Regions from separate parts of the Streptomyces sp. B6B3 genome, predicted to be linked through region 1. Evidence: riboswitches for the same ligand, from Rfam matches in the RefSeq annotation. Region 1 holds a riboswitch; each other region holds the start of a gene.
The links. A riboswitch is a leader RNA that binds a small molecule or an ion and turns the genes downstream of it on or off. The one in region 1 is predicted to bind cobalamin.

Region 1 (4,662 bases):
CCAGCTCGTTCGCCGGGAAGGAGCCGGCGTTCAACGGGCCGCTGACGAACTCCCAGAACGGCTCGAAGTCGGTGAACCCCGCCGCGTCCGGCCGGTAGTGCTGCGCCGAGGTGTAGTGCACGTCGGCGGTGAGCCACACCGTGCCGGTGATCCGGCGGTGCTTCACGAATCGCAGCAGCTCCGCGATCTGCAGCTCCCGGCCGAGCGGCGCGCCGGGGTCGCCGTTGGCGACGGCCTCGATGTCCGTCTCGCCGTCGGGCACCACCAGGCCGAGCGGCATGTCGGCGGCGATCACCTTCCACACGGCGCGGGAGCGGGCGAGCTCGGCCTTGAGCCACTCCAGCTGGGCGCGGCCGAGGATGCCCTGCGGGTCGGCGGTCTGCTGGCCCGGCGAGTTGGCGTTGCGGTAGGTGCGCATGTCCAGCACGAAGACGTCGAGCAGCGGGCCGTGGCGCACCACCCGGTGCATCCGTCCGTCGCGCCCGCGGTTCTGGTCGGGGGCCAGCGTGGGCACCGGGAAGTACTCGGCGTACGCCTGGCGGGCGCGCGCCGCCAGCACGTCCACCGACCGCTCGGTGTAGCGCTCGTCGTCCAGGATCTCGCCCGGGTACCAGTTGTTGGTGACCTCGTGGTCGTCCCACTGCACGATCGAGGGCACCTGGGCGTTGAACCGGCGCAGGTTGGCGTCCAGCAGGTTGTACCGGAAGGTGCCGCGGTACTCGTCGAGCGTCTCGGCCACCTTGGACTTGGCCTCGGTGGTGACGTTCCGCCACACCCGCCCGTCCGGCAGGGTGACGCTCGGCTCCAGCGGGCCGTCCGCGTAGACGGTGTCGCCGCTGAACAGGAAGAAGTCCGGGTCGAGGCGGCGCATCTCCTCGAACGCGCGGTAGCCGCCGAGTTCGGTGTTGATGCCCCAGCCCTGTCCGGCGAGGTCGCCCGACCACACGAACCGGACGCCGTCCCCGCGCCGGGCGGGCGCGGTGCGGAAGGTGCCGGTCACGGGCGCGCCGCTCCGCCGCGGGTCGTCCGGGTCGGCGAGCAGCACCCGGTAGTGCATCTGCTCGCCGGGCGGCAGGCCGCGCAGCGCCGTGGTGCCGGTGAAGTCCGTGTCGGGGCCGAGCAGCGGCCCGTGCCAGCGGCGCGGCGCGCGGAACGACTCGGTGGCCGAGGTCTCGACGACCATCAGGGCCGGACGGTCGGACCTCACCCACACCAGGCCCGAGGAGCTCGTGACGTCTCCCGCCTGCACGCCCCAGCGGGCCTCGGGGCGCCCGGAGCGGGCCTGCGCGGGCGCGGCGCCGGCCAGCGCGGGCAGGGTGGGCAGGGCCAGCGCGGCCGAGGCGAGCGCCCCGCCCCGCAGCACCGTCCGGCGGCCGACCGGCCGCCGGTGGTGGGATCCGACGTCCCGTCCGGAACTCGACTCGGTCATGAGGTACCTCCCGTGGTGCGACGCGCTGATCCGCCGCAGCATGGTCCGCCCGCGACGACGTCGGATGCCGCGCGGCGGAACGCCCGGCGAACGCACGGCGAAGAGCCGGACGCCCCTCCCCCAGGCCCGGCGCCGCGGAGGAGGGCATAGGGTCGGGGACGCCGACGGTTCGTCGGGCTCCGCGGAGTCCGGCGAGGCAAGAGGGAACCCGGTGCGAATCCGGGACTGCCCCGCAGCGGTGAGTGGGAACGACCGCCGTCATCAGGCACTGGGCGCGCCGCGCCCGGGAAGCGACGGCCAGTAGGTCCGGCGGCTCCTTCGGGAGCCGGCGGGTGCCCGCGAGTCCGAAGACCTGCCGCCGGCGCGCGCACCGCCGGTGCGCGCTGGTCCTGGGCCTCGCGGGTGGGCTCGTGGGACGCGTTCGTGCCGGTTCCGGCGCGGCGCCGTTCTCGCGTGCTGTCCTCGTGGTTCCGACCGAGGTCAGCGAGCTCGCGAGGAGAGAGCTGTGATCGACGACACCACCCACCGCACCCACCGCACCCACGATGCCCGTCGTGCTGACGAGATCGGCGCGACGGTGCTGGGCTATCCGCGGATCGGCCCGCGCCGGGAGCTGAAGCGCGCGGTCGAGGACCACTGGGCCGGCCGGCTGGACACCGCGGGCCTGTTGGAGGTCGGCCGCGCGCTGCGGGCGGCGACCTGGCGGGAGTTGGCCGACGCCGGCCTGGACTCCGTGCCGGGCAACACCTTCTCCCACTACGACCAGGTGTTGGACGCCGCCGTGCTGGTCGACGCGGTGCCGCCGCGGTTCCGCGCGCTCGGCCTCCCGCCGCTCGACACCTACTTCGCCATGGCGCGGGGCCGGGACGACGTGGCCCCGCTGGAGCTCACCAAGTGGTTCGACACCAACTACCACTACCTGGTGCCGGAACTGGCGCCGGACACCCGGCTGGCGCTCGCCGACGACCCCGAACCGGTCGCCGAGTACCGGGAGGCGGCGGCGCTCGGGGTGCCGACCCGGCCGGTGCTGCTGGGCCCGGTGACGTTCCTGCTGCTGGCGAAGCCGGCCCCGGACGCGCCGGACGGGTTCGTTCCGCTGGACCTGCTGGAGCCGCTCCTGGCCTGCTACGCGGAGCTGTTGGAGCGGCTGGCCGACGCCGGGGCGGACTGGGTGCAGCTGGACGAGCCGGCGTTCGCCGCGGACCGCACGGAGGCGGAGCTCGCGGCGCTGCGCCGGGCGTACGACCGGCTGGCGGCGCCGCGCCGCCGGCCGCGGATGCTGGTCGCCGGCTACTTCGGCGATCTGGGCCCCGCGCTGCCGGTGCTGGCCGGCACCGCCGTCGAGGCGGTCGGCGTCGACCTGGTGGCGGGCCCCGCGGCGGCCGGCCGGCTGGCCACCCTGCCGGGGCTGCGGGACAAGACGGTGGTGGCCGGCGTGGTGGACGGGCGCAACGTGTGGCGCACGGACCTGCGCGCCGCGGCGGCGACCTGCGCCGGGCTGCTGGGTTCGGTCGGGCGACTCGCGGTGTCCACCTCGTGCTCGCTGCTGCACGTGCCCTACGACCTGGCCGCCGAGCCCGGGCTGGACCCCGGGCTGCGCGACCGGCTGGCCTTCGCGCGGCAGAAGGTGGCGGAGGTGGTGCTGCTCGGGCGGGCGCTGCGGGTCGAGGAGCCGGCCGTCACCCGGGGCCTCGCCGAGGCGGGCGAGGCGGTGCGCCGGGGCCGGGCCGCCGCGCGTCGGGACGACCGGGTGCGGGCCCGGGTCGCCGCGCTGCGCGGCCGGCCCCACGAACGGGCCCCGTACCGGGAACGGGCCAGGGTCCAGCGGGCCGGGCTCGGGCTGCCGCCGCTGCCCACCACCACCATCGGCTCGTTCCCGCAGACCGCGGACGTCCGCCGGGCCAGGAGCGCGCTGCGCGCCGGCCGGCTGGACCAGGCCGGCTACAACGAGCGGATGCGGGCCGAGATCGCCCGGGTGATCGCCCTGCAGGAGCGCCTCGGCCTGGACGTGCTGGTGCACGGCGAACCGGAGCGCAACGACATGGTGCAGTACTTCGCGGAGCGGCTCGACGGCTTCGCCACCACCGCGCACGGCTGGGTGCAGTCCTACGGCTCGCGCTGCGTGCGCCCGCCCGTCCTGCACGGGGACGTCTCCCGGACGGAACCGATGACCGTGGAGTGGAGCGCCTACGCCCAGTCACTGACCAGCCGGCCGGTCAAGGGCATGCTGACCGGCCCGGTGACCCTGCTGGCCTGGTCGTTCGTCCGCGACGACCAGCCGCTGGCGGCCACGGCCGACCAGCTGGCGCTGGCGCTGCGGGATGAGATCCGCGATCTGGAGGCCGCGGGCCTGCGGATCGTGCAGGTGGACGAGCCGGCGCTGCGCGAGTTGCTGCCGCTCCGGGCCGCGGACCGGCCGGGGTACCTCGAATGGGCTATCGGAGCGTTCCGTCTCGCCACCTCCGGGGCGTCGGCCACGACGCAGTTGCACACCCATCTCTGCTACTCGGAGTTCGGGGACGTCATCGACGCCATCGACGGGCTGGACGCCGATGTCACCACCATCGAGGCCGCCAGGTCCCGGATGACGGTGCTGCGCGACCTGCGGAACGCGGGCTTCGGCCGCGGCGTCGGTCCGGGCGTCTACGACATCCACTCGCCGCGGGTGCCGAGCGCAGAGGAGGTCGCCGAGGCGCTCGCCGAGGCGGTCCGCTCGGTGCCGCCGGAGCGACTCTGGGTGAACCCCGACTGCGGTCTGAAAACCCGCGGCTACGCGGAGCTGGAACCGGCCCTGCGGGCCTTGGTGACGGCGGCCACACAGACCCGAGGCGCCCTTTAGATCTTCCCGATAGGATTGCTAGGGTTTTACGACAGTATTGCGAGTTGAACGGGAAACCATCGGCGCGTACTCGGGCCGGGCCACCCATGGCCCGACCGTGAGAATCCTATGTGTCGCATGGAGCCGCCACGTGGATCGTGGCACGGTGCGTGGGAATCGTGACGCCCTGAGTCACGGAGTTTCGCGCACCGTGCCGGCGGTTATCCCTCGACTCGGCGACGACAGGGTCCCCTGGAGGCGATGCCGTGAACTGGTGGATGGCGCTGACCGGTCTCTTCGTCGGCACGGTGGTGGGAATGACCGGAATGGGCGGCGGGGCGTTGATGACCCCGATTCTGGTGCTCTTCTTCGGAGTTTCCCCCCTTGCCGCGGTGTCCAACGACCTGGTCGCCTC
Region 2 (4,662 bases), on a different contig from region 1:
GTCCTGTCGGCCGCGGCGGCCGCGGCGGGCCGCCGCGGTGGCGAGCAGCAGCACCACGCCGATGCCGGCGGCGATCGCGACCGGACCACCGCCGCCGCCCGCGTCGTCCGCGGCCGTGTCGTCGCCGGCCTCGTCGCCGGCGCCACCCCCCTCGGTGAGCTGCTCGCCGCAGCCCTGCTCCGGATAGCCGGCGATGGCGCACAGCAGGCCGTCGGCGTTGTAGCGCAGCGGCTCCGCGACCTCGGCCAGCGCCTCGGCGGCCGTCGCGCCGTCCGGGACGCGGGCGCACTCCGTGCGCGGCTCGGGCGGGTGGTCGCCGTCCGGCGCGTCCGCCCGTTCGCCGAAGTCGATGACCAGCGCGACCCCCTGGTCGTCGCCGCCCCCGTCCGCGCCGCAGATGGCGGCGAAGTCCGCCGCGCCGCGCGGCTGGTGCGCGTCGGACGCCTCCTGGCTGACCGCGAAGCGGAAGCCGAGCACGTCGCCCGGATGCGTCCGGGCCGTGCCGGGTCCCTCGGCGGCGTACGCCCAGGCGCCGTCGGCCGCACCCTCCCAGAACGACCAGTAGCGGTAGCCCGAGCCGTCCGCCCGCGCCGGCGCGGCGAACAGCGCCGTCGTGGCGAGGACGGCGCCCGCGGCGGCGAGCGCGCCCGGTCCCCGCAGCGCGCCGATCACCCGGCCGATCACTCCGCCGCCCGGCCGGCCCGCCGCCGGCGGCCCAGCACGACGCCCACGGCGATGCCCAGCACCAAGGCGATGCCGCCGACCCACAGCAGCACGCTCACGCCGCCGCCCCCGTCCGACGCGGCGTCCGCCGCCGCGCCGTCCGCCGCCTCCTCGGGCCCGGGGCCCAACGCGTTGAGCTGGGCGATCAGGTCGGTGCCGCCGAAGTCCTCGGGGGACACGTCGCCGGCGTGGGCGGCCAGCACCAGCGTGGCGAGCGCCGCCGGGCTCTTGGCGTAGCCCGTCCAGGACACGTGCTGCTCCTGCAGCCAGTCGAGCGGCCCCTCGGCGGCCTCCCGCTCGCCGCCGGCGACAAGGGCCAGCACGGCCTTCGCCGTGCTGGCGTAGTCGGGCTGCTCCTCCCCGTCCTCGGCGAGCGTCACCAGGTGCTGTTCCCGCGCGTCGAGCGCGCCCGCCAGGTACCGGGCGCCGGCCGCCCCGACCTGGAGGTGAACCGGCTGCTCCTCGGCCGCGCCGTCGTCCACGCCCTCCCCGGTGGCCTCGTCGCTCGCCCCGTCCGTCGCCCCGTCGGTCGGGTCCTCCGTCGTCTCGCCGGTCTCGCCGGTCTCGTCGGTCTCACCGGTCTCACCGGTGTCCCCGTCGCAGGACGGCGGCTCGACGGCCGGGGCGTCGGCGGCCTGCTCGGGGTCGACCAGCACCCCGCTGCCCTGCGCGGCGAGCACCGCGTCCACCGTGGCCACGTCGTTGGCGAACAGCTCGCCCGACTCGGCGTCGGGCTGCCAGGCGAACGCGCCGCGCTCCTCCTCCGTCGCGTCACAGCCCAGTTGCAGCGCGCCGAGCGCGTCGTACGGGGACGCGTCCTCGAGCCGCACCTCGGCCGGGTCCTCGCCGGCGGCGGCGAAGGCGCCGACGACGACGGCGGTGGAGTTCGCGTCGCTGGCCCCGCCGGGGTTGAAGCTCCAGCCGCCGTCCGCGTTCTGCACGCCGCGCAGCCAGCGCAGCCCGTCCGCCACGGACCCCTCGTGGCCGCCGAGCGCGCTCAGCGCCTGGACGGCGAACGCGGTGGCGTTGCTGTCGGCGGCGGTGACGTCCTGGCAGGGCTCGCCGGTGTCCGCCCGGTAGGAGAGATAGGAGCCGTCGTCGCACTGCTGCTCCACCAGCCAGTCGACGGCCTCCTCGGCCGGGGTGTAGCCGGCGGTGTGCTGGGCGAGCAGCGCCAGGGACTGACGCAGCACCCCGTCGTACGTCGGGTCGCCCTCGCCGAAGAGGGCCTCCTGGTCCAGCCGGTCGGCCGGTTCGCCGTCCCCGGAGTCGGCCACCGCCGGGGTCGCCGCCGCGGCCAGGGCGGCGGCGGAGGCCAGGACGAGTGCGCTGCGGCGCAGCGGCGCGGTGAAGGACACGTGTCAGCCTTTCGCTGTGCTGGTCGGTCACCGGGCACGGCGGACCACACGGCGCGGCTGTGCGCTGTGGGCACCGGGCTCAGCTCCGTATTCCTCGACGGGCCCAGTGCGGACCACGAGTGGGCATCCCGGCTCGCGCGCCGCGCCGCGGAAGGCAGCGGGCACGCTCACGGTTGCGGGTCAGCGCCGGATTCGCACCGGCTTCCCCCACTCGCGGGCGAACTGTGCGCTCACTCTAACGGTCGGGCGCGGGGTACGGGGCCACCAGGCGGCAGGCGGTCTCCAGGTCGGCGTGCGCCTGGGCCAGGGTGATCGTGCCGGAGAGCCAGTAGACCAGCGTGGACTGCCAGGTGTGCTGGATGACCCGGATCGCGCTCAGCCGGTGCTCCGCCTCGGCGGCCGAGGCCGGTTCCGGCAGCCCGGAGGCGTCGAGCAACAGCCGGCTGGTGAGCGCCGAGACGGCGGTGACCTCGGCCCGTGCGGAGGCGTCGGCGAAGAGCAGGGCGCGCATCATGGCCTCCGCGAGCCGGGGTTCGCGCTGGTGCGCGCGGAACGCGCGGCGCAGCGCGTGCGCCAGCCGGTCCGCCGGGTCCGCCTCGACCAACGGCCGCTCCCGCAGGGTGTCCCAGAGCCGCTCCAACTGGTCGTGCAGCACGGCGACCAGCAGGTGCACCTTGGAAGGGAAGTACCGGTAGAGGGTGCCGAGTGCCACCTGCGCGGTCTCGGCGACCTCCCGCATCTGCACCGCGTCGAAGCCGCCGGCCGAGGCCAGCGACGTGCTGGCGTCCAGGATGCGCCGCCGGCGGGCCCGCTGCCGCTCGGTGCGGGCCAGCGCCGCGGTCGGGGTCTCCCTCAGACCCAGGGGGGTGTCGTCCGCCGCCGGCTGGGCGGCCGGTCCGGACGGCTGCTGCGGTTGCCTCATCCGTCCATCAGACCATCGGACGACGAATTTCGTCCCCCGGCACGCTGCCCCATGCCCCGCCCCGGCCCGCCCCTGGCCCGGGGCGGGGAGGTGCCCCCCGGTGCGCGGGCACGTTATCGTTCAGATCACTTCCATACCTGCGAGTAGCACGCGAACGGGGGCCTGAGTGACCGCGGAGCCTGGACCGGGGGAAGACCGTCCGCTCCGGATCGCGCTTCTCAGCTACAAGGGCAACCCGTTCTGCGGCGGCCAGGGCGTCTACGTCCGGCACCTCTCCCGCGAACTGGCCAGGCTGGGCCACCGGGTCGAGGTCATCGGCGGCCAGCCGTACCCCGTGCTCGACCCGGGCGTCGCCCTCACCGAGCTGCCCAGCCTCGACCTCTACCGGCAGCCCGACCCGTTCCGCACGCCGTCCCGCGACGAGTTCCGCGACTGGATCGACGTGCTGGAGGTCGCCACGATGTGGAGCGGCGGCTTCCCCGAGCCGTTGACCTTCTCGCTCCGCGCCCGCCGCCATCTCGCGGCCCGGCGGGGCGAGTTCGACGTGGTGCACGACAACCAGACGCTCGGCTACGGCCTGCTGGTGCCCGGCGGCGCGGCCCGGCCGCTGGTCACCACCATCCACCACCCCATCACCGTCGACCGCCGGCTGGAGTTGGCCGCGGCGCCGACCTGGCAGCGCCGGATGTCGCTGCGCCGCTGGTACGGCTTCACCCGGATGCAGCGCCGGGTCGCCCGCCGGCTGCCGTCCGTGCTGACCGTCTCCGCCGCCTCCCGGCGGGAGATCGTCGAGGACTTCCGGGTGCGGGCCGGACGGGTGCACGTCGTGCCCATCGGCGCCGACACCCGGGTCTTCCACCCGGATCCGGCCGTGCCCCGGGTGCCGGGCCGCATCGTCACCACGGCCAGCGCCGACGCGCCGCTGAAGGGCCTGCTGCACCTGGTCGAGGCGCTGGCCAAGGTGCGCACCGAACATCCGGGCGCGCATCTGGTGGTGGTCGGCGCCCGCCCGGCGGACGGCCCGGTGGCCGCCGCGCTCGACGCGTTCGGCCTCGGCGGGGCCTCGGGCGCCGTCGAGTTCGTCAGGGGCATCAGCGACGCGGAGCTGGCCGACCTGGTGCGCGGCGCCGAGGTCGCCTGCGTGCCGTCGCTGTACGAGGGGTTCTGCCTGCCCGCCGCCGAGGCCATGGCCACCGGCACGCCGTTGGTCGCCTCGACGGGCGGCGCCATCCCCGAGGTCGCGGGCCCCGACGGGGTCAGCTGCCTGGCCGTGCCGCCGGGTGACGCGGGGGCGCTCGCCGCCGCCCTGGGCCGGCTGCTCGGGGACGCGGCGCTGCGCGAGCGGATCGCCGCGGCCGGACGGGAGCGGGTGCTGCGACGTTTCACCTGGGAGCAGGCCGCGCGCGGCACCGTCGAGCACTACCGCGCCGCGTTGGCGGCGGGGCGGCGGCCCACCGCGGCGCGTGGCGTGGCACAGGCCGAGACCGAGGACCAGCCCGACCGAGACTGAGGAGCCGACCGCGTGTTGACCGTGGACTTCGCCCGCTTCCCGCTCGCCCCCGGCGACCGGGTGCTCGACCTGGGCTGCGGCGCGGGACGGCACGCCTTCGAGTGCTACCGGCGCGGCGCCCACGTCGTCGCCCTGGACCAGGACCGGGA
Region 3 (4,662 bases), on a different contig from region 1:
GGTGCGGGGGCAGCCCGCCGGGGTCGTCGCCGGCCACGTCGACCCGGCCCGACCGGCGCGGTCCCGAGCCCTGCAGCGCCCACAGCAGCGAGGACTTGCCCGAGCCGTTGCGCCCCATCAACGCGGTCACCCGGCCCGGCCACAGCACGAGCGACACCTCCCGCACGGCGACGACGTCCCCGTGCACGACCGTGACCCGCTCGGCCCGCAGGGCGGTGTCGTGGGACCCGCCGGACCCCACGACGGCGGGCGTACGGTGGCCGCGGCCCGGGCGCGATGTGCCGAGCGGCGTCCGCGACCGGTCGGTGTCCCACCGCGCCGAACCGGCCGCGTCCGGTTCGACCGTCGACGCGGAGACGCGGGACGGGCCCGTCGGCGCCCCGCCCGGCGCGTCGTCCGCCGGCCGCGCGACCTGCCGGATCGTGTCCGTGACCGTCCAGGGCTGGGGCGGCTCCGCGCCGGCGAGGCGGTCGCGGAGCGCGGGCGCGTGGCGGCGGGCGTCGCGCACGGACAGCGGGAGCGGGTACCAGCCGGCGGCGCGGCCGAGTTCGACGACGGGCGGCGCGACGTCCGCCGCGTCGACCAACTCGGCCGGCGGGCCCGCCCTGACCGTTCCGTCGCCCGGCAGGTACAGCAGCCGGTCGGCGTACTGCAGCACGCGTTCCATCCGGTGCTCGGCCACCAGCACGGTGGTGCCCAGGTCGTGCACCAGGCGGAGCACGGCCGCCAGCACCTCCTCGGCCGCCGTGGGGTCGAGTGCCGAGGTCGGCTCGTCGAGCACCAGGACCGCCGGATGGGCGGTGAGCACCGCGCCGATCGCGACCCGCTGCTGCTGGCCGCCGGAGAGCGTCCGCAACGGCCGGTGCCGCAACTCGGCGATGCCCAGCAGGTCGAGGGTCTCCTCCACCCGTTTCCGCATGGTCTCGGCCGGGACGGCGAGCTGCTCCATGCCGTAGGCGAGTTCCTCCTCGACGGTGTCGGTGACGAACCCGGCGAGCGGGTCCTGGCCGACCACGCCGACCAGATGCGCGAACTCCTGCGGCGCGTGGCTCTGGGTGGTCCGCCCGGCCACCGAGACCCGGCCGGCCAGCCGGCCGCCGGTGAACCTCGGGACCAGGCCGTTGACGGCGCCGAGCAGCGTGGACTTGCCGGTGCCGGTCCGCCCGGCGACCAGGCACAGCTCGCCCTCCTCGACGTGCAGCTCCACGTCCCGCAGCGTGGGCCGGGCGGCCTGGTGGTAGGTGACGCTCACCTGCTCGAACGTGATCACGCGACGGACTCCCTCGAACGGGCCGCGCGTCCCGGGCGGCCGGGACGCGCGGACGGCGCCGCCGACGGCGACGGTGGGCCGAGGACGGCGGGCAGGAGGCCGAGCAGCACGGCCACGACCGGCAGCGGCGGCACCTCCGGCCAGGCGAGGGGCGAGAGCGACGGGTACAGGTCGGCGGGATCCACACGGGTCGCCGCGTACATCAGCGTCGCCGCGGCCAGTCCCGAGGCCGCCGCGAGGAGTTCGCCGGCACGCCAGCGGTCGGGGCGGTAGTGGCTGCGGCGCACCCGCCGGCCGCCGAGGGCGAGGCCGGCGACGGCCAGCGCCACGCCGGCCAACAGGAGCGGCGCGCCCAGGGAGCGCGGGGCCGCCGGGTCGAGCGCCCCGTACAGGCCGGCCGCGATGCCGAGCAGCCCGGCCAGCACCAGGACGCCGACGAGCAGCCTCGTCCGCGCGGGGACGGCGCCGGTGCGGCCGTAGCCGCGCGATGCCATGGCGGCGGCCAGCGCCAACGACCGGCTCAGCGCGTCCTCCAGGACGGGTATCAGGATGCCGCGCAGCGCACGCCACCCCCGCTCCCGGGCGCCGCGCAGCCGGCGCGCGCGGCGCACCCGCCCGGCACTCTCGATCAGCTGGGGCGCGACGGACAGCGCGACGACGACGGACGTGCCGATCTCGTACAGCGCGCCCGGCATGGCCTTCAGCATCCGCTTCGGGTTGGCCAGGGCGTTGGCCGCGCCCACGCACACCACCATGGCCGCCAGTTGCAGGCCGTCGTAGAGCCCGCCGAGCACCTCCTCGGCGGCGACCTCGCCGAGCAGCCGGATGCCGGCGGCGGCCTCCGGCAGCGGGATCTCGGGCAGGGTGAACAGCACGGTCGAGCCCGAACCGCCGCCGAACACGACGCGGAAGAGCACCCGCAGCACGACGATGACGGCACCGAACAGCAGATACATCCGGAAGGACAACGCCCACGGCGCGTCGGTGCGGCGCCGCACCACGACCAGGCCGGCCACGGCGACGAGCAGGGCGAGCAACAGCGGGTTGGTGGTGCGGCTGGCGGCGACGGCCAGGCCCAGCGCCCACAGCCACCAGGCGCCCGGGTGCAGGGTGCGGGGCAGCACCCCGCGCGGCCGGACGAGGACGCGGCTCACGGGTGCTCCGCCCCGCGTGCCCGACGTCTGCGCCAGACGGCGAGCCCGGCCGTCCCGACCAGCGCGACGAGCAGGCCCAGCGCGACCAGCGTGGACGCGGGCGGTCCGGCCGAATCCTCGGCCGCGGCGGACCGGCGCTCCTCGAACTCGGTGTCCTCGCCCGACCAGTCCGACGCCTCGGTCGGGCTGGGCGCGGACGCGTCGTCGGACGCGTCGCCCTGCCCCGGACCCGCACCGTCAGCGGGGGCGTCTGAGCGGTCCTCGCCCTCGTCCTGGTGCTCGTCGTCGGGACTCCCTGTGTCGGCAGAGCCGTCGCTGTCGCCCGCTCCGCCCGCTCCGCCCGGGCCGTCCGAGCCCGCCTCGTCCGCGCCACCCGAGCCGCCGGACTGCGTGCCGCCGGCCGACGCGCCGCCGTCGGCGGAGCCCTCGCCGTCCGCCCCGCCGTCGCCCGATCCCCCGCCGCTCGAATTCCCGCCACCCGACGAGCCGTCGCCCGCACCGCCGGACCCGCTGCCCGACGAGCCGCCGTCGCCGGGGCGTTCGGGCGCGACGCCGGGCGGCGACGCCTCGCCCTCCCCGTCGTTCGTCGAGAAAACCCAGCCCTCGAAGCTCCCCTCCGGCGGGGTCCGGTAGGTGGCGCCGTACTGGCTGTACTCCCACGCACCGCCGTCGGGCGCGTGCCAGTACGACCAGTACGCCGAGGCCGGCGGGGTGTCCACGCACGGTTCGGCGTCGGGCCCGGGGCGGCCGTTGATCCGGCAGACGAAGGAGTCCCCCCAGCGGTTGGTGCCCTCCACCTCGAATCCGGCGCCGCGCAACGCGTCCACGCCGTCCTCCTGCGGGCCCGGCGCGCAGCGCACCACCTGCTCGCCGCCCAGGGCCCGGAAGTCGACGACCACCGTGACCCCGTCGCCGTCGGGGCAGAACCCGGGGGCGCCGGCGCGAGGGGTCGCCGCGGCGGCGGGGCTCGCCGGAAGGACCGGGAGGACCGGGAGGACCGGGGAGATCGCGAGCAGCAGCGCGACAACGGCTCGGGCGGGGGACATGGCATGCCCTTCCTTCCGGCAGCCGGTCCCACCTGCCGCCCGACGTGCGAAACCCCTGGCGCGCGTTCGCGAAGCGAGGCGTCAGGGGGCCGACGAGCCGGGGCGGCTGAGGGCTCCACGCTGCAGTCCGTGACAGTGGGAAGCGGTTCGCGTCGTACGCCGAGCGTCCCGACTCGCGGCCCCTTGGCGGTGCCGCTCACGGTTGCAGGTCAGCGCCGGATTCGCACCGGCTTCCCTCGCACGTACGCGCATGAAGTTGTGGAGACGAGTGGACGGTCACCGGCCTGTTCCAGCCGATGACCGTCCCTCAGGGTAACGCTCCGATCAGACCGTTCGGAAGGCCAGTACCACGTTGTGACCGCCGAATCCGAAGGAGTTGTTGATGGCCGCGATGGTGCCCGAGGGCAGCGTGCGCGGCGTGTCCCGGATGATGTCGGCGTCCACCTCCGGGTCGAGCTCGTCCACGTTGATCGTCGGCGGAGCCGTCCGGTGGTGCAGCGCCAGCACCGTGGCGACCGTCTCGATGCCGCCGGCGCCGCCGAGCAGGTGGCCGGTCATCGACTTCGTCGACGAGACCGCCACATGGTCCAGATCGTCGCCCAGCACCTGGCGCAGCGCCCGGATCTCCGCGACGTCGCCCAGCGGCGTCGAGGTGGCGTGCGCGTTGACGTGGGTCAACTGCTCCGGCTTCAGGTCGGTCTGCTCCAGCAGATGGCGCACCGCCGTGGCGATGCCGGCGCCGGTCGGCTCGGGCTGCGCGATGTGGTGGCTGTCCGCGGACAGCCCCTGGCCGAGCATCTCGCAGTAGATCCGCGCGCCACGCGCCGCGGCGTGTTCGGCGGACTCCAGCACCACGATGCCCGCGCCCTCACCGAGCACGAAGCCGTCGCGCGCCGTGTCGAAGGGGCGGGACACCTTCGTCGGATCGCCCTCGTTCTTCGACAGCGCCATCATGTTCGCGAACGCCGCGATGGGCAGCGGGTGGATGCACGCCTCGGTGCCGCCGGCGACGACGATGTCGGCCCGGCCCGTGCGGATCATCTCCGCGGCGTACCCCACGGCCTCCGCGCCCGAGGCACAGGCGCTCACCGGCGTGTGCACGCCGGCGCGCGCGCCGACCTCCAGGCCGACGTTGGCCGCCGGGCTGTTGGGCATCAGCATCGGCACGGTGTGCGGGGACACCTTGCGCGCG
Region 4 (4,662 bases), on a different contig from region 1:
CGCGCTGCCAGGCGTAGGCGTACATCGAGCTGAGCTTCCCGATGGTGGGCGCGGCCATGAAGAGGTTCAGCGACTGGCTCTGGTCCAGGTACGGGGTGCGCGCGGCGGCCATGTCGATCAGGGCGCGCTGCGGCAGCTCCCAGGCCGTGCGGTACAGCGACCGCAGCTCGTCCGGCAGGCCCGGCAGGTCCTGGATCGAGCCGTTCGCCTCGCGCAGCGCCTCCCTGGTGGCCTCGTCCCACCGGCCCAGCCGCTTCAGCTCGGCCACCAGATAGGCGTTGACCTGGAGGAACTCCCCGCTGAGCGTCTCCCGCTTGAAGAGGTTCGAGACCTGCGGCTCGATGCACTCGTAGACCCCGGCGATGGAGGCGATGGTGGCGGTGGGCGCGATCGCCAGCAGCAGGGAGTTGCGCATGCCGACGCGGGCGATCCGGGCGCGCAGCGCGTCCCAGCGCTCCGGCCAGGCGGCGGACGCGGTGGTCTCGGGGTAGTGGTCGGGGTGCAGCGTGCCCCGGGCGGTGCGGGTGTCCGCCCAGGCCGGGTGCGGGCCGTGCCGTTCGGCGAGCTCGGCGGAGGTCTCGTAGGCGGCCAGCATGATCCGCTCGGCGATCCGGGTGGACAGCTCCCGGGCCTCGGCCGAGTCGAACGGCAGGCGCAGCCGGAAGAAGACGTCCGCCAGCCCCATCACGCCCAGCCCGACCGGCCGCCACCTGGCGTTGGAGTCGCCGGCCTGCCGCGTCGGGTAGTAGTTGATGTCCACCACCCGGTCGAGGAAGACCACCGCCGTCCGCACGGTGGCGTCCAGCCGGTCCCAGTCGATCCCGCCGGCGGGCGTCACATGGGCGGCGAGGTTGACCGAGCCGAGGTTGCACACGGCCGTCTCACCGTCGTCGCTGACCTCCAGGATCTCGGTGCAGAGGTTCGAGGAGTGCACCACGGCGCCGGGTCGGGCCGTCTGGTTGGCCGTGCGGTTGGCGGTGTCCTTGAACGTCATCCAGCCGTTGCCGGTCTGCGCCAGGGTGCGCATCATCCGGGCGTAGAGCTGCCGGGCCGGCACCGCGCGCCGCGCCAGGCCCGCGGCCTCCGCCCGGCGGTAGGCGGCGTCGAACTCCTCGCCCCACAGGTCCACCAGCTCCGGCACGTCGACCGGCGAGAAGAGCGACCAGTCGGCGTCGGCCGCGACCCGGCGCATGAACTCGTCGGGGATCCAGTGCGCGAGGTTGAGGTTGTGGGTGCGCCGGGCCTCCTCGCCGGTGTTGTCGCGCAGTTCGAGGAACTCCTCGATGTCCGCGTGCCAGGTCTCCAGGTAGACGCAGGCCGCGCCCTTGCGGCGGCCGCCCTGGTTGACCGCGGCGACCGAGGCGTCGAGGGTGCGGAGGAACGGCACGATGCCGTTGGACTGGCCGTTGGTGCCGCGGATCAGCGAGCCGCGGGCCCGGATCCGGGAGTAGGGCAGGCCGATGCCGCCCGCGTGCTTCGACAGCCGGGCCACCTGGTGGTAGCGGTCGTAGATCGAGTCCAGCTCGTCCTTCGGGGAGTCCAGCAGGTAGCAGGAGGACATCTGCGGGTGCCGGGTGCCCGAGTTGAACAGCGTGGGGGAGGAGGGCAGGTAGTCGAGCCGGCTGGTCAGCCGGTACAGCTCGGCGACCTCGGCCAGCGCGGGCTCCGACTCGTCGGCGGCGAGGCCGCAGGCCACCCGCAGCAGGAAGTGCTGCGGGGTCTCGATCACCGCCCGGCTGGTCGGGTGGCGGAGCAGGTACCGGGAGTGGACGGTGCGCAGCCCGAAGTACCCGAACCGGTCGTCCGCGCCCTCGGCGACCGCCCGCTCGACCAGCGCGTCGAGCCGGGCCGCGTGCCGGCGCACGAAGCTCAGCGTGCGGTCGGCGATCAGACCCTCCCGGTGGCCCACCTCGATCGAGGCGGTGAAGGACCCGGCGCCCTGGCCGGCGGCCTCCTCGCGGACGGCGACCGTCAGCAGCCGGGCGGCGAGCCGGGAGTACTCGGGGTCCTCGACGATGAGTCCGGCGGCGGCCTCGATGGCCAGGTCCCGCACCTCGGCCGCGTCGGAGCCGGCGTGCCGGCCGCGCGCCACCGCCGCCGCGACCCGGTCGGGGTCGGTCGCGGGCAGCCCGGCCGACGCCGCCGCCAGCAGACGCCGCATCGGATCCGGTGGCTCGGCGGCGGTCTGGGATGGGGCGACGATCTCGGGTGCGATGGTCACGGCGACGCTCTCCTCACGGCGCGAGGGGCGACGCAGGTGGACGAGCGCGCGCGGGCAGGCGTGTCCCCCCGGCAACCGGGCAAAGGGCATCCAAGCACCGCGTCCGCTGGCCCAGCCCACGAGGCCCGGACGAGTTCCTCCGCCGCCGACAGGCATTCGGACTCGTGACGGGCATCAGAAAACGGCAAGGATCAGCCCATCACACACCGTTGCGGGACAGTTCCGGACTCGCACCGGATTCCCCTGCGGTGGCAGCGAGCACGAGCATACATCTTGTGCCGTGAAAGTCGAGCGCCCCTATATGTTGTGGTCGCCGAGGAGTTCGTCGGTCGGCGGATCGTCCAGGCCTCGTGCGAACGTGCTGAGAACGAACCCGGGCAGCGGCTCCCAGTCCCGCTCCGGTGTCCGCACAAAGCCCAGCCGCTCGTACAGCCGGTGGGCCGTGTGCATCTGCAACTGACTGGACAGCACGATGCGCCGCCGGCCGGACCGGCGCGCCCGGCGGAGGCACTCGCGCACCAGCGCCTCGCCGGCCCCGCGCCCGCGCGCGGCGGGGGACACCGCGAGCATCCGGAACTCCGCCTCGTCCGGGCCGGCGATGTCGGCGTACTCCCCGGCGGTGACGAAGGTCACCGTCCCCACCACCTCGTCGCCCGGACCGTCCGGCGCCACGGCCACCAGCACTTCGGCGTGCTCCGCGCGCCGCGCCGCGTCGCGCAGCACCGCCAGATACGGGTCGCGCTCGGCGTCGACCAGCAGGCCCTCCCCGAGATACACGGCGGCGGTCAGCGCCCCGACCGCCGCCAACTCCGCCGGCCTCGCGTCCCTGATCGTGATGTCCATGGGATCAGTGTGACCGTGGGGTCTGACACCGCCGCCCTCCGACCGCCGCCCTCCGACCGCCGCCCGGCGCCGCGGCCCGCACGTGCGGAGACGGTCGGTCAGCAGCAGCCGCCGCCGGGCGGTCCGGCCGGGTCGCCGTACCGGGACCTGACGCGCCGCCGTTCGAACTCGCGGCGGCTCGGCGCCGGAGCCGTCGGGTCCGTCGCGCGCAGCCGCGCCACGTGCCGTTCGTACGCGGTCTCGCCGGTGAACTCCCTGACGTACCACCACAGCCGGGCGGCGGCCCGGCGCGGCGGGGCCGCGGTCACGGTCGCGCCCCCGTCCTGGTCTCGGCGGAGCTCCTGGACTGCTCGGGAATGCCGCCGCCGGGCCCGAGACCCGCGGCCACGAGGTCGGCCTTCTCCTCCCTGGTGGGGATGAGCCCGGCCGGGGCGACGATCTGGGACTCCTCGGCCGGCGCCTCGGCGAGCGCCACGTCCTGCGGCCGCATGGCGGCCCTGACGCACACCCGCGCCGCGTCGACGAAGACCACGATGACCAGCAGCGCGAGCACCGCCGTCAGCGTGGCGTCCACCGTCGCGTTCGTGACGATGGTCTCCATGTCGCCCACGTCCTGGGCGGGAGCCAGCACCTCGCCGGCGTCGATGCCGTCCTGGTAGACGTCACGCTGGGCCAGGAAGCCGACCCGGGGATCGTCCGAGAACACCTTCTGCCAGCTCGCGGTCAGGGTCACCACCGCCACGAAGGTCATGGGCACGGCCGTGACCCAGGCGTAGCGCAGCCGTCCCGACTTGACCAGCAGCACCGTGCAGACGGCCAGCGCCACCGCGCCGAGGAGCTGGTTGGTGATGCCGAACAGCGGGAACAGCGTGTTGATTCCGCCGAGCGGGTCGTTGACCCCGACCCAGAGCAGGTAGCCCCAGAGGCCGACGACCAGCCCGCTGGTCAGCCAGACGCCGGGCAGCCAGGTGTGCGAGCGCAGCCGGGCCAGCGACGGGTGGGCGCTGGCCAGCGCGTCCTGGAGGATGAAGCGGCCGACCCGGGTGCCGGCGTCGAGGGCGGTCAGGATGAACAGCGCCTCGAACATGATCGCGAAGTGGTACCAGAAGCTCATCATGCTCTCGCCGCCGAGGAAGTCGGCGAGGATCCCGGCCAGGCCCAGCGCCAGCGTGGGCGCGCCGCCGGTCCGGGACAGCAGCGACTCCTCCTCCACCGACTCGGCCGCCGCGGCGAGCTGGTCGGGCGTGATCGTGAAGCCCCAGGACGTGATGGTGTCGGAGGCCGACTGGAGCGTGTCGCCGATCATCGCGGGCGGCGAGTTCATCGCGAAGAAGAGCCCCGGCTCCAGGATGCAGGCCGCGATGATCGCCATGATCGCCACCGAGGACTCCATCAGCATCGCGCCGTAGCCGATGGTGCGGACCTGCGTCTCCTTCTGGATCATCTTCGGGGTGGTGCCCGACGAGATCAGCGCGTGGAAGCCGGACAGCGCCCCACAGGCGATGGTGATGAAGACGAACGGGAAGAGGGAGCCGGCGAAGACCGGGCCGTCGCCGCGCGAGGCGAAGTCGGTGACCGCGTCCATCTGCAGGTTCGGC

Region 2: it holds a riboswitch for cobalamin, as region 1 does, so the genes downstream of both, ABGB06_RS10270 (prenyltransferase/squalene oxidase repeat-containing protein) here and metE (5-methyltetrahydropteroyltriglutamate--homocysteine S-methyltransferase) in region 1, are expected to answer to the same signal.
Region 3: it holds a riboswitch for cobalamin, as region 1 does, so the genes downstream of both, ABGB06_RS10570 (hypothetical protein) here and metE (5-methyltetrahydropteroyltriglutamate--homocysteine S-methyltransferase) in region 1, are expected to answer to the same signal.
Region 4: it holds a riboswitch for cobalamin, as region 1 does, so the genes downstream of both, ABGB06_RS01165 (ribonucleoside-diphosphate reductase subunit alpha) here and metE (5-methyltetrahydropteroyltriglutamate--homocysteine S-methyltransferase) in region 1, are expected to answer to the same signal.

What each region holds. Positions count from the first base shown of each region.
Region 1 is NZ_JBDPLU010000006.1:372,028-376,689, forward strand. Features, by position in the region: gene ABGB06_RS16300 (alkaline phosphatase D family protein) at 1-1,429, opposite strand, end outside; cobalamin riboswitch at 1,628-1,783, shown strand; gene metE (5-methyltetrahydropteroyltriglutamate--homocysteine S-methyltransferase) at 1,995-4,268, shown strand; gene ABGB06_RS16310 (sulfite exporter TauE/SafE family protein) at 4,514-4,662, shown strand, end outside.
Region 2 is NZ_JBDPLU010000004.1:15,434-20,095, reverse strand. Features, by position in the region: gene ABGB06_RS10275 (SCO2322 family protein) at 1-684, opposite strand, end outside; gene ABGB06_RS10270 (prenyltransferase/squalene oxidase repeat-containing protein) at 681-2,081, opposite strand; cobalamin riboswitch at 2,185-2,320, opposite strand; gene ABGB06_RS10265 (TetR family transcriptional regulator) at 2,317-3,003, opposite strand; gene ABGB06_RS10260 (glycosyltransferase family 4 protein) at 3,170-4,513, shown strand; gene ABGB06_RS10255 (methyltransferase domain-containing protein) at 4,526-4,662, shown strand, end outside.
Region 3 is NZ_JBDPLU010000004.1:80,618-85,279, reverse strand. Features, by position in the region: gene ABGB06_RS10580 (ATP-binding cassette domain-containing protein) at 1-1,270, opposite strand, end outside; gene ABGB06_RS10575 (CbiQ family ECF transporter T component) at 1,267-2,424, opposite strand; gene ABGB06_RS10570 (hypothetical protein) at 2,421-3,470, opposite strand; cobalamin riboswitch at 3,610-3,731, opposite strand; gene ABGB06_RS10565 (beta-ketoacyl-[acyl-carrier-protein] synthase family protein) at 3,795-4,662, opposite strand, start outside.
Region 4 is NZ_JBDPLU010000001.1:275,691-280,352, forward strand. Features, by position in the region: gene ABGB06_RS01165 (ribonucleoside-diphosphate reductase subunit alpha) at 1-2,161, opposite strand, end outside; cobalamin riboswitch at 2,351-2,496, opposite strand; gene ABGB06_RS01170 (GNAT family N-acetyltransferase) at 2,519-3,064, opposite strand; gene ABGB06_RS01175 (CstA-like transporter-associated (seleno)protein) at 3,163-3,372, opposite strand; gene ABGB06_RS01180 (carbon starvation CstA family protein) at 3,369-4,662, opposite strand, start outside.